DNA from 3 places in the Streptomyces sp. NPDC096324 genome. Region 3 is predicted to be linked to each of the others. Evidence: riboswitches for the same ligand, from Rfam matches in the RefSeq annotation. Region 3 holds a riboswitch; each other region holds the start of a gene.
What was found. Region 3 has a riboswitch for cobalamin ahead of ACIQ7M_RS11120 (cobalamin biosynthesis protein). Riboswitches for the same ligand answer to the same signal wherever they lie in the genome.
Positions count from the first base shown of each region.

Region 1: linked by a shared signal. The riboswitch ahead of ACIQ7M_RS16725 (ribonucleoside-diphosphate reductase subunit alpha) and the one ahead of ACIQ7M_RS11120 (cobalamin biosynthesis protein) in region 3 are both predicted to bind cobalamin.
Region 2: linked by a shared signal. The riboswitch ahead of metE (5-methyltetrahydropteroyltriglutamate--homocysteine S-methyltransferase) and the one ahead of ACIQ7M_RS11120 (cobalamin biosynthesis protein) in region 3 are both predicted to bind cobalamin.

Region 1 is NZ_JBIWFK010000005.1:591,121-594,321, reverse strand. Features, by position in the region: gene mctP (monocarboxylate uptake permease MctP) at 1-164, shown strand, start outside; gene ACIQ7M_RS16730 (GNAT family N-acetyltransferase) at 312-830, shown strand; cobalamin riboswitch at 883-1,032, shown strand; gene ACIQ7M_RS16725 (ribonucleoside-diphosphate reductase subunit alpha) at 1,163-3,201, shown strand, end outside.
Region 2 is NZ_JBIWFK010000006.1:407,554-410,754, reverse strand. Features, by position in the region: partial or broken gene ACIQ7M_RS18850 (short-chain fatty acyl-CoA regulator family protein) at 1-45, opposite strand, end outside; gene ACIQ7M_RS18845 (hypothetical protein) at 446-775, opposite strand; gene ACIQ7M_RS18840 (DUF6228 family protein) at 871-1,137, opposite strand; cobalamin riboswitch at 1,209-1,451, shown strand; gene metE (5-methyltetrahydropteroyltriglutamate--homocysteine S-methyltransferase) at 1,618-3,201, shown strand, end outside.
Region 3 is NZ_JBIWFK010000004.1:66,551-69,751, forward strand. Features, by position in the region: gene ACIQ7M_RS11110 (inorganic phosphate transporter) at 103-1,344, shown strand; gene ACIQ7M_RS11115 (hypothetical protein) at 1,365-1,583, shown strand; cobalamin riboswitch at 1,717-1,860, shown strand; gene ACIQ7M_RS11120 (cobalamin biosynthesis protein) at 1,966-2,937, shown strand; gene ACIQ7M_RS11125 (cobyric acid synthase) at 2,934-3,201, shown strand, end outside.

The sequences.
Region 1 (3,201 bases), on a different contig from region 3:
TCGTCCTGAACGTGGCCGTGACCGTCGTCCTGACCTTCGTCCTCAGGGCGCTCAAGGCCCCGGAGGGCGTGGACGAGACCTCGCCCGGTGACTACACGGCCGACGCGGGCGACACGGGCGTCGAGACGGAACTCCCGCCGGCGACGGCGGACGCGAGCCACTAGGAGACGCCGGGACCGGTCCCGGCCCACAGGCCCGGACCTGTGGGTCACGCAGGCCCGCGGGCCGGCTCTCGCGACAGCCACAGAACGACGGGCCGCCGGAGGAAAACCGGCGGCCCGTCGCCGTGCCGGTCGGGCACACTCGCCCGCATGGACATCGTCATCCGGCCGGCACGGCCCGAGGAGTACCCCGTCATCGGCGAGATCGCGGCCCGTGCCTACCTCGGGGACGGGCTGCTCGACTTCGGGGAGAGCGACGCGTACCTCGGAAGGCTGCGGGACGTCGCGGGGCGCGCGGCCGTCGCCGAGGTGCTCGTCGCCGCCGAGGGGGACCGGGTGCTCGGCACTGTGACCTTCGCGGCGGACGGCGGCCCCATGGCCGACTCGGCGCGCGACGGTGAGGCCGAGATCCGGATGCTCGCGGTCGCGCGGGAGGCGCGTGGCCGGGGCGCCGGTGAGGCCCTCGTGCGCGCCTGCGTCGCACGGGCACGGGCCCTGGAGGGCTGCGCGCGCCTCGTGCTGTCCACCCAGCGCACCATGCACAGCGCCCACCGCCTCTACGAGCGCGTCGGCTTCACCCGCACCCCGGACCGCGACTGGAACCCCCTTCCGGAGCTCGACGACATCCGGCTGCTCACTTACGAGTTGACGTTCCGGCACGCTCCGTAGCGCTCTCGGACACCGAGCGGACACAACATGTGGGGGCAGTCCCGAGGCCCGGCACAAGATGTATGCTCATGGTCGCTGTCGCCGCAGGGGAATCCGGTGCGAATCCGGAACTGTCCCGCAACGGTGTACTTGTGCGTGTTCGCGTCTGCGTGTGCCCGTACTCGCGTCAGTCCGAGGACCTGCCGACAGCGCGCCCCGGCCGTCCGGCCCGGGTGCCGACGACGTCCGGGCCTCGCGGAATGGGCCGGTGGACGCGGTGCGCTGCTGCCCGAAAGCGCTCCCGTGTGCCCCTGCCCGCCCGCAAGGCCCCGTGCCGAGCGAGGAGAGCCCACGTGACCATCGCGCCAGCCGATCCGGCTTCAGTGACCGCGCCGCAGGCCCCGGTGGAGACCGACGGTCCCGGGACCGCGCTGCTGCGGACCCTGACGGATCTGACCGCCGACCTCCCCGACGCCGACCCCGGCCGGGTCGCCGGGGCGGCGCTGCGCGGCCGGTCCGCCCGCGCCGACGAGGCCGAGCTGCGCGAACTGGCCACCGAGGCGGCCGCGGGTCTCATCTCCGAGGACCCCGCCTACTCGCGGCTGGCCGCCCGTCTGCTCGCGATCACCATCGCCGCGGAGGCCGCCTCCCAGGGCGTCACCACCTTCTCCGAGTCGGTCGCCGTCGGCCACCGCGAAGGCCTGATCGCCGACCGTACGGCCGCGTTCGTGGAGCTGCACACGGACCGTCTCGACACGCTGATCGACGCCGAGGGCGACGACCGCTTCGGCTACTTCGGACTGCGCACGCTGCACTCCCGCTATCTGCTGCGGCACCCGATCACCCGCAAGGTCGTAGAGACGCCCCAGCACTTCATGCTGCGGGTGGCCTCCGGTCTCGCGGAGGACGACACCGCCCGTTCGGTGGACGAGGTCGCGGCTCTCTACCGGCTCATGAGCCGTCTCGACTACCTGCCCTCCTCCCCCACGCTCTTCAACTCCGGTACGCGGCACCCCCAGATGTCGTCCTGCTACCTCCTCGACTCCCCGCTGGACGAGCTGGACTCCATCTACGACCGCTACCACCAGGTGGCTCGCCTGTCGAAGCACGCGGGCGGCATCGGCCTGTCGTACTCCCGCATCCGCAGCCGCGGTTCGCTGATCCGCGGCACCAACGGGCACTCCAACGGCATCGTCCCGTTCCTGAAGACGCTCGACGCCTCGGTGGCCGCGGTGAACCAGGGCGGCCGGCGCAAGGGTGCGGCGGCGGTCTACCTGGAGACCTGGCACTCCGACATCGAGGAGTTCCTTGAGCTGCGCGACAACACCGGTGAGGACGCCCGGCGTACGCACAACCTGAACCTCGCGCACTGGATCCCGGACGAGTTCATGCGCCGGGTGAACGAGGACGGCGTCTGGTCGCTGTTCTCCCCGGCCGACGTGCCGGAACTGGTCGACCTGTGGGGCGACGCGTTCGACGCGGCCTACCGCAAGGCCGAGGAGGCGGGCCTCGCCCGGAAGACCATCCAGGCCCGCGATCTGTACGGCCGCATGATGCGCACCCTCGCGCAGACCGGCAACGGCTGGATGACCTTCAAGGACGCCGCCAACCGCACCGCCAACCAGACGGCGGAGCCGGGTCACACCGTCCACTCCTCGAACCTGTGCACCGAGATCCTGGAGGTCACGGACGACGGGGAGACGGCGGTCTGCAACCTGGGTTCGGTCAACCTGGGCGCGTTCGTGACCGGCGGGGACATCGACTGGGAGCGGCTCGATCAGACCGTGCGCACCGCGGTGACCTTCCTCGACCGCGTGGTGGACATCAACTTCTACCCGACCGAGCAGGCGGGCCGCTCCAACGCCAAATGGCGTCCGGTCGGCCTCGGCGCGATGGGCCTTCAGGACGTCTTCTTCAAGCTGCGGATCCCGTTCGACTCGCCCGAGGCCCGCGCCCTGTCGACCCGGATCGCCGAGCGGATCATGCTCGCCTCGTACGAGGCCTCCGCGGACCTGGCCGAGCGCAACGGACCGCTCCCCGCCTGGGAGAAGACCCGTACCGCCCGTGGCGTCCTGCACCCGGACCACTTCGACGTCGAGCTGAACTGGCCGGAGCGCTGGGCGGCCCTGCGCGAGCGGATCGCCTCGGTCGGCATGCGCAACTCGCTGCTGCTGGCCATCGCGCCGACCGCCACCATCGCCTCGATCGCGGGCGTGTACGAGTGCATCGAGCCGCAGGTGTCGAACCTGTTCAAGCGCGAGACGCTCTCCGGCGAGTTCCTCCAGGTCAACTCGTACCTGGTGGCCGAGCTGAAGGCGCTCGGCGTGTGGGACGCGCAGACCCGTGAGGCGCTGCGCGAGTCCAGCGGCTCGGTGCAGGGCTTCACCTGGGT
Region 2 (3,201 bases), on a different contig from region 3:
CGCCCCACCCCCACGGCGGCGGGTGATGGCCCGAGCGATCCACAAGGACTCGACACGAGGTCGGTCCGCCACCTCTAGCTGTTCGTGGCACCAGCTCACCGCACGGGCCCCGGTCTGCGTTTGGAGCTGAAGCGGCTCGGGCATCGCGAGGGGTCACCATGCGGCGGGCTCGCACCACAGATACCAACGAGTGATCAAGCGAGCAGTGTTGACGATGATGGCGGTCGCGAGAGCGTCGGGCATCACCTCTGAATACAGGGATCAAGTCCCCGGACGACTCAAGGAGTCAGCCCGACACCCACGTGACCGTCATCGCGACCAACCTCTGCTGCCGGAACAGCCGGCGCGTACGTCTCGCAGGGATGTCGCTACCACCGGATTAGGGCTGTCACTACCGCCGGATCAGGACGGCTCCGACGCCGTGATCACACCAGCCGCTGCGTGATCATTTCAATGCTTCGGGTTCACCCTGCTCGAACGCGATGCGGCAGCGTTCCACCTGGTCGGCCACCTCCTCCATGAACCATTGCATGATCTCGTAGGGGATGGTGTGCCCGTCGGGGCTGTAGATGCGGACGGTCGGCTCCAGGTCAGGGTCCTCGTCGGGGACGAGCGCCGCGAGGAAGGGTGGCCCAGGCAGATGGGTCGTCTCAGCCCACGCGGCCGGCGCAGGCACGGCCTCGCTCAGCTCCACAGCCCAGGAGTCGTCGGGCAAGGCGTAGTGGAACTGGATGGCGAAGTGACGACCTGCGTGTTCTCTCAGCTCTGCCGGCATGCTGGAAGACTGCCACAGCACACGGTCACAGGCCCGGGAATACCGGCTAAGGCCCAGCGCCGGGAAGAAGCCCCGGGTTGCGGGACAGTTTCGAGCTACTCCGCGACGCCCGCAATGAACGTGCGGATTTCAGCGGTGAGGTTGCGCATGACCTCCCCCGCTGCGTGCACCGTGTTGGTCTCGAACTGCCGTTCCTCGGAGGGTGCTCGGTCACGGATGCCCCAGGTCGGTTGGATGTGGCCACCAGGGTGGTGTTCCGCTGAGAGGGTCAGGGCGTAGCAGGGAGTGCCAGGTGCGCACTCCTTCCCAGCCTCGGAAGTCTTCGGCAAGGGGACGCGTTTCCCACCGTCGCCGCGTCCCACGGACGCCGCTCCCGTGTCCCACCTCACCGTCCGAATGCCGGATGTGATCGGCCGCGCGGGTGGATTGCCCTAGGCTGGGCCGTGCAGCTGGTTCGCCCCGTCCGCCAGGCGGGATGCGTCGTAAGAGGGAACCCGGTGGGAATCCGGGACTGCCCCGCAGCGGTGAGCGGGAACGACCGCCGTCATACGCACTGGACCCGACGAACAGGGTCTGGGAAGCGACGGCCAGTAGGTGTCTCGTATCGCTCGTACGAAGTGTGTACGAGGAGACGTGCCCGTGAGTCCGAAGACCTGCCCGTTGCCCGCGCGCGAAAGGAATCGTGCGCGGACATCCCGGTGACCTCGTGGGCGGGTCGGCGTACATGTCGGACGGAAGATCGCGCTGCTCCGCGCGAGATCGGTTCCGCCCGGTTCGTCACCCCTTCGCGCTCGCGTCCCGTTGCCGGGATCCCAAGGAGATATCTCGCGAAGGAGATTTCCGTGACAGCGAAGTCCGCGACCGCGGCAGCACGGGCCACCGTGTACGGCTACCCCCGCCAGGGACCTGACCGGGAACTGAAGAAGGCGATCGAGGGCTACTGGAAGGGCCGCGTCACCGGCGACGCCCTCCACCGCACCGCCGCCGACCTTCGCGCCGCCAACTGGCGCCGGCTCACCGACGTGGGTATCGACGAGGTCCCGACCGGTGACTTCTCGTACTACGACCACGTCCTGGACACCACCGTCATGGTCGGCGCGATCCCCGCCCGCCACCGGGCCGCCCTGGAGGCGGACGACCTGGCGGGCTACTTCGCCATGGCCCGCGGCACGCAGGATGTCGCACCGCTGGAGATGACCAAGTGGTTCGACACCAACTACCACTACCTGGTGCCCGAGTTGGGGCCGGACACCGTCTTCACGGCCGACTCCACCAAGCAGGTCGCCGAGCTGAACGAGGCTCTCGCCCTCGGGCTCGGCGCCCGCCCGGTACTGGTCGGCCCGGTCACCTACCTGCTGCTCGCCAAGCCCGCCCCGGGCGTGCCCGCCGACTTCGAGCCGCTCACCCTGCTGAACCGGTTGCTGCCGGTGTACGCCGAGGTCCTCGCCGACCTGCGCGCGGCCGGAGCCGAGTGGATTCAGCTCGACGAGCCCGCCCTCGTCCAGGACCGCACCTCGGCCGAACTGGACGCCGCCGCGCACGCCTACCACGCTCTCGGTTCCCTGACCGACCGGCCGAAGCTCTTGGTCGCCTCCTACTTCGACCGGCTCGGCGACGCCCTGCCGGTACTGGCCAAGGCCCCCGTCGACGGACTCGCCCTCGACTTCACCGACGCCGGGGCCGCCAACCTCGAAGCCCTCGCGACCGCGGGCGGCCTGCCCGGCAAGCGGCTGGTCGCCGGCGTCGTCAACGGCCGCAACATCTGGATCAACGATCTGGCCAAGTCCCTCGCCACCCTCGGCACCCTGCTGGGTCTCGCCGACCGGGTCGACGTGTCGGCGTCCTGCTCCCTGCTCCACGTCCCGCTCGACACGACCGCCGAACGGGACATCGACCCGCAGCTCCTGCGCTGGCTCGCCTTCGCCCGGCAGAAGACCGTCGAGATCGTCGCCCTCGCCAAGGGACTCGGCCTCGGCACCGACGCGATCGCGGGTGAACTCGCCGCGAACCGAGCTGATTTGGCCTCGCGGGTGAACTCGCCGATCACGCACGACCCCGTCGTACGGGCCCGCACCGCAGCCGTCGCGGACGCCGACGGCCGCCGCCCCCAGCCCTACGCCGGGCGCGCGGCGGCCCAACGCGCCCATCTCGGCCTGCCTCTGCTGCCGACCACCACGATCGGCTCCTTCCCGCAGACCGGCGAACTGCGCACCGCCCGCGCCGACCTGCGCAAGGGACGTATCGACGCGGCCGGTTACGAGGAGCGCATCAAGGCGGAGATCCAGGAGGTCATCTCCTTCCAGGAGAAGGCCGGCCTGGACGTTCTCGTGCACGGCGAACCCGAACGCAACGACATGGTCCAGTACTTCGCCGAGCAGATGACGGGATACCTGGCCACACAGCATGGTTGGGTGCAGTCCTACGGC
Region 3 (3,201 bases):
TCCACCGTTTAAGACACCACGCAGCCCGACCCAGTTCATCTTCCGTTCACCCAGGTTGCCTACGGTCCACCTGCCACTGACGTCCAACAGAAGCCTGGGTAAATGGAACACATCACGCTCCTCCTCGGAATCGTGATCGTCACCGCTCTCGTGTTCGATTTCACGAACGGTTTCCACGACACCGCCAACGCGATGGCCACCACCATCTCGACCGGCGCACTCAAGCCCAAGGTCGCGGTGGCCATGTCCGCCGCCCTCAACCTTGTCGGCGCCTTCCTCTCCGTCGAGGTCGCCAACACGATCTCCAAGGGCCTCGTCGACGAGACGGGCATCCGGCCAGAGGTGATCTTCGCCGCGCTCGTCGGCGCGATCCTCTGGAATCTGGTGACGTGGCTCGTCGGACTCCCGTCCAGCTCCTCGCACGCCCTCATGGGCGGCCTGGTCGGCGCCACCATCGCCTCCGCCGGTACCGGCGCCGTGCACGGTGACGTCCTGGTCGGCAAGGTGCTTCTGCCCGCCGTCGCCGCCCCGATCGTCGCCGGTCTGGCCGCCATGCTCGCCACCCGGCTGTCGTACAAGCTGAGCGGCGGCGCCGACACCAAGGCGACCAAGAAGGGTTACCGCGCCGGCCAGATCGCCTCCGCGGGCCTGGTCTCGCTGGCCCACGGCACGAACGACGCGCAGAAGACGATGGGCATCATCACCCTGGCCCTGGTCGCCGGTGGCGCCGTCGCTCCCGACTCGGACCCGCCGGTCTGGGTCATCCTCTCCGCCGGTCTCGCCATCGCGCTCGGCACCTACCTGGGCGGCTGGCGCATCATCCGCACGATGGGCAAGGGCCTGACCGACCTTCAGCCGCAGCAGGGCTTCGCCGCCCAGACCAGCGCGGCGACGGTCATCCTGGCCTCCTCGCACATCGGCTTCTCCCTCTCCACCACGCACTCGGTCTCCGGTTCCGTGATGGGCGCGGGTCTCGGCCGCAAGGGCGGTGTGGTCCGCTGGTCCACCGCCACCCGCATGGTCGTCGCCTGGGTCCTCACGCTGCCCGCCGCCGCCCTGGTCGGCGCCGGCGCCGAGTGGGTGACCGGTTTCGGTGCCTGGGGCACCGCGCTCGTCGCCGCGTTCCTGGTCGGCTCCAGCTTCGCGATCTGGCGCCGCTCGCGCCGCGAGGTGATCGACCACAACAACGTGAACGACACCGAGGAGCCCGCCGGTGTGGTGACGCAGGCCATCGCCGCCGTCACCCCGCCCCCGGCCGGCACCGTGGCCGAAGGCCTCACGGCCACCATCCCGGCTCCGGCCGAGCCCACGGTGAACCCGTCGGCGCCGTCCCGAGTGGCCTGAGAACCGAAGGAAGAAACAGCATGAGCATCGACTGGTCAGCCCTCGGGTCCGTCTTCGGGGTCAGCCTCGGAGTGACCGTGGCCCTCGTCGCCCTCTTCACCCTCGGCGTCGCCGGCCTCTCCAAGAAGGAGTCCGCCCAGGGCGGTTCCGCGGTCGCGGCGGCCACCGGCGCGTACGTCTGCTTCGCGGCCTGTGCCGCGGCGGTGGCGTACGGCATCTCTCTGATCATCACCAAGTAGCCCGTCGGCGGCCCGGAACCGGGTCGCGCCGAACGGAACCGCGCGTGGGGTGCGGGACGGATCACCGTCCCGCACCCCACGCGTATGTGGGCCTGCGCACACTGTCCCTCCGCAGGTCAACAGCCAGTTGACGGCCGTTCTCACCCCGTGGTGGACTGCCGGAGCCAAGTACGGCGGCATGAGAGGAAGCCGGTGCGAATCCGGCGCGGTCCCGCCACTGTCATCGGGGAAGAAACTCCCCGGGAGCCAGGAACTCTCACCGCCGGTCTCGTCGAACCAGGGCGTGGACACCCTGAGTGAGGACATATCGCCATGCGCGGCTGCCCGTTGCCCGTTTCGCTGAGTACGAGGGTTCCGCTCCACCCCACGGCCGGCTGACCCCGTGCGTGCCGATCGCGTCTTCGCGTACGGCGCCGCCGCCGGCCTTCTCGGCGACCTGCTGCTCGGCGATCCCCGCCGAGGGCATCCGGTCGCCGCGTTCGGGCGGGCCGCCGCGACCGTCGAACGGACCCTGTGGCGGGACCACCGCGGGTGGGGCGCCCTGCACACGGCTGTCTGCGTCGGCGGCGCCACCGGACTGGCCGCGCTGGCGAGCCGCACCGTACGCCGCTCCCGTACCGCCTCGATCGCCCTGACCGCCGCCGCCACCTGGGCCGTCGTCGGAGGGACCTCCCTCGGCCGCGAGGCGCGGGCGATCGGCGGCCCGCTCGCGGCCGGTGACCTCGGCGCGGCCCGGGAACGGCTGCCGCACCTGTGCGGACGCGATCCGCAGGCGCTGGACGCCGACGGCGTCGCGCGCGCGGTCGTCGAGTCCGTCGCCGAGAACACCTCCGACGCCGTCGTGGGCGCTCTGGTCTGGGGCGCCATCGCCGGCGTGCCCGGACTCGTCGCCTTCCGCGCCGTGAACACGCTCGACGCCATGGTCGGACACAAGTCCCCCCGCCACCGGCGCTACGGCTGGGCCTCCGCCCGGCTCGACGACCTGGCCGGCTGGCCGGGCGCCCGGCTGACCGCCGTCCTCGCGGCCGTGGCCGGACCCGATCCGCGCGGTGCCCTGCGGGCCTGGCGCGCCGACGCCCGCAAGCATCCGAGCCCCAACGCCGGGCCCGTGGAGGCCTCGTTCGCGGGCGCGCTCGGCGTGCGGCTCGGCGGCACCCTCTCGTACGGCGGACGGGTCGAGCACCGGCCCGTCCTCAACGGCGCGGGGCGCGCCGTCCACGTCCACGACATCGAACGGGCCGTACGGCTCTCGCGGCGCGTGGGCTGGCTCGCGCTCGGCGTGAGCGCCGCCGGCCGGATTCTGCTCACCGGAGCCGGACGGGTTCCGGTCACCAGGAAGGGGCGCACCGCATGAGCGGCGGGCTGCTGATCGCCGGGACCACCTCCGACGCGGGCAAGAGCGTCGTGACCGCCGGGATCTGCCGGTGGCTGGCGCGCCAGGGCGTCAAGGTCGCGCCCTTCAAGGCGCAGAACATGTCCCTGAACTCGTTCGTGACGCGCGAGGGCGCCGAGATCGGGCGGGCGCAGGCCATGCAGGCGCAGGCCGCCCGCGTGGAGCCGACCGCGCTGATGAATCCCGTGCTGCTCAAGCCGGGCAGCGACCGCAGCAGCCAGGTCG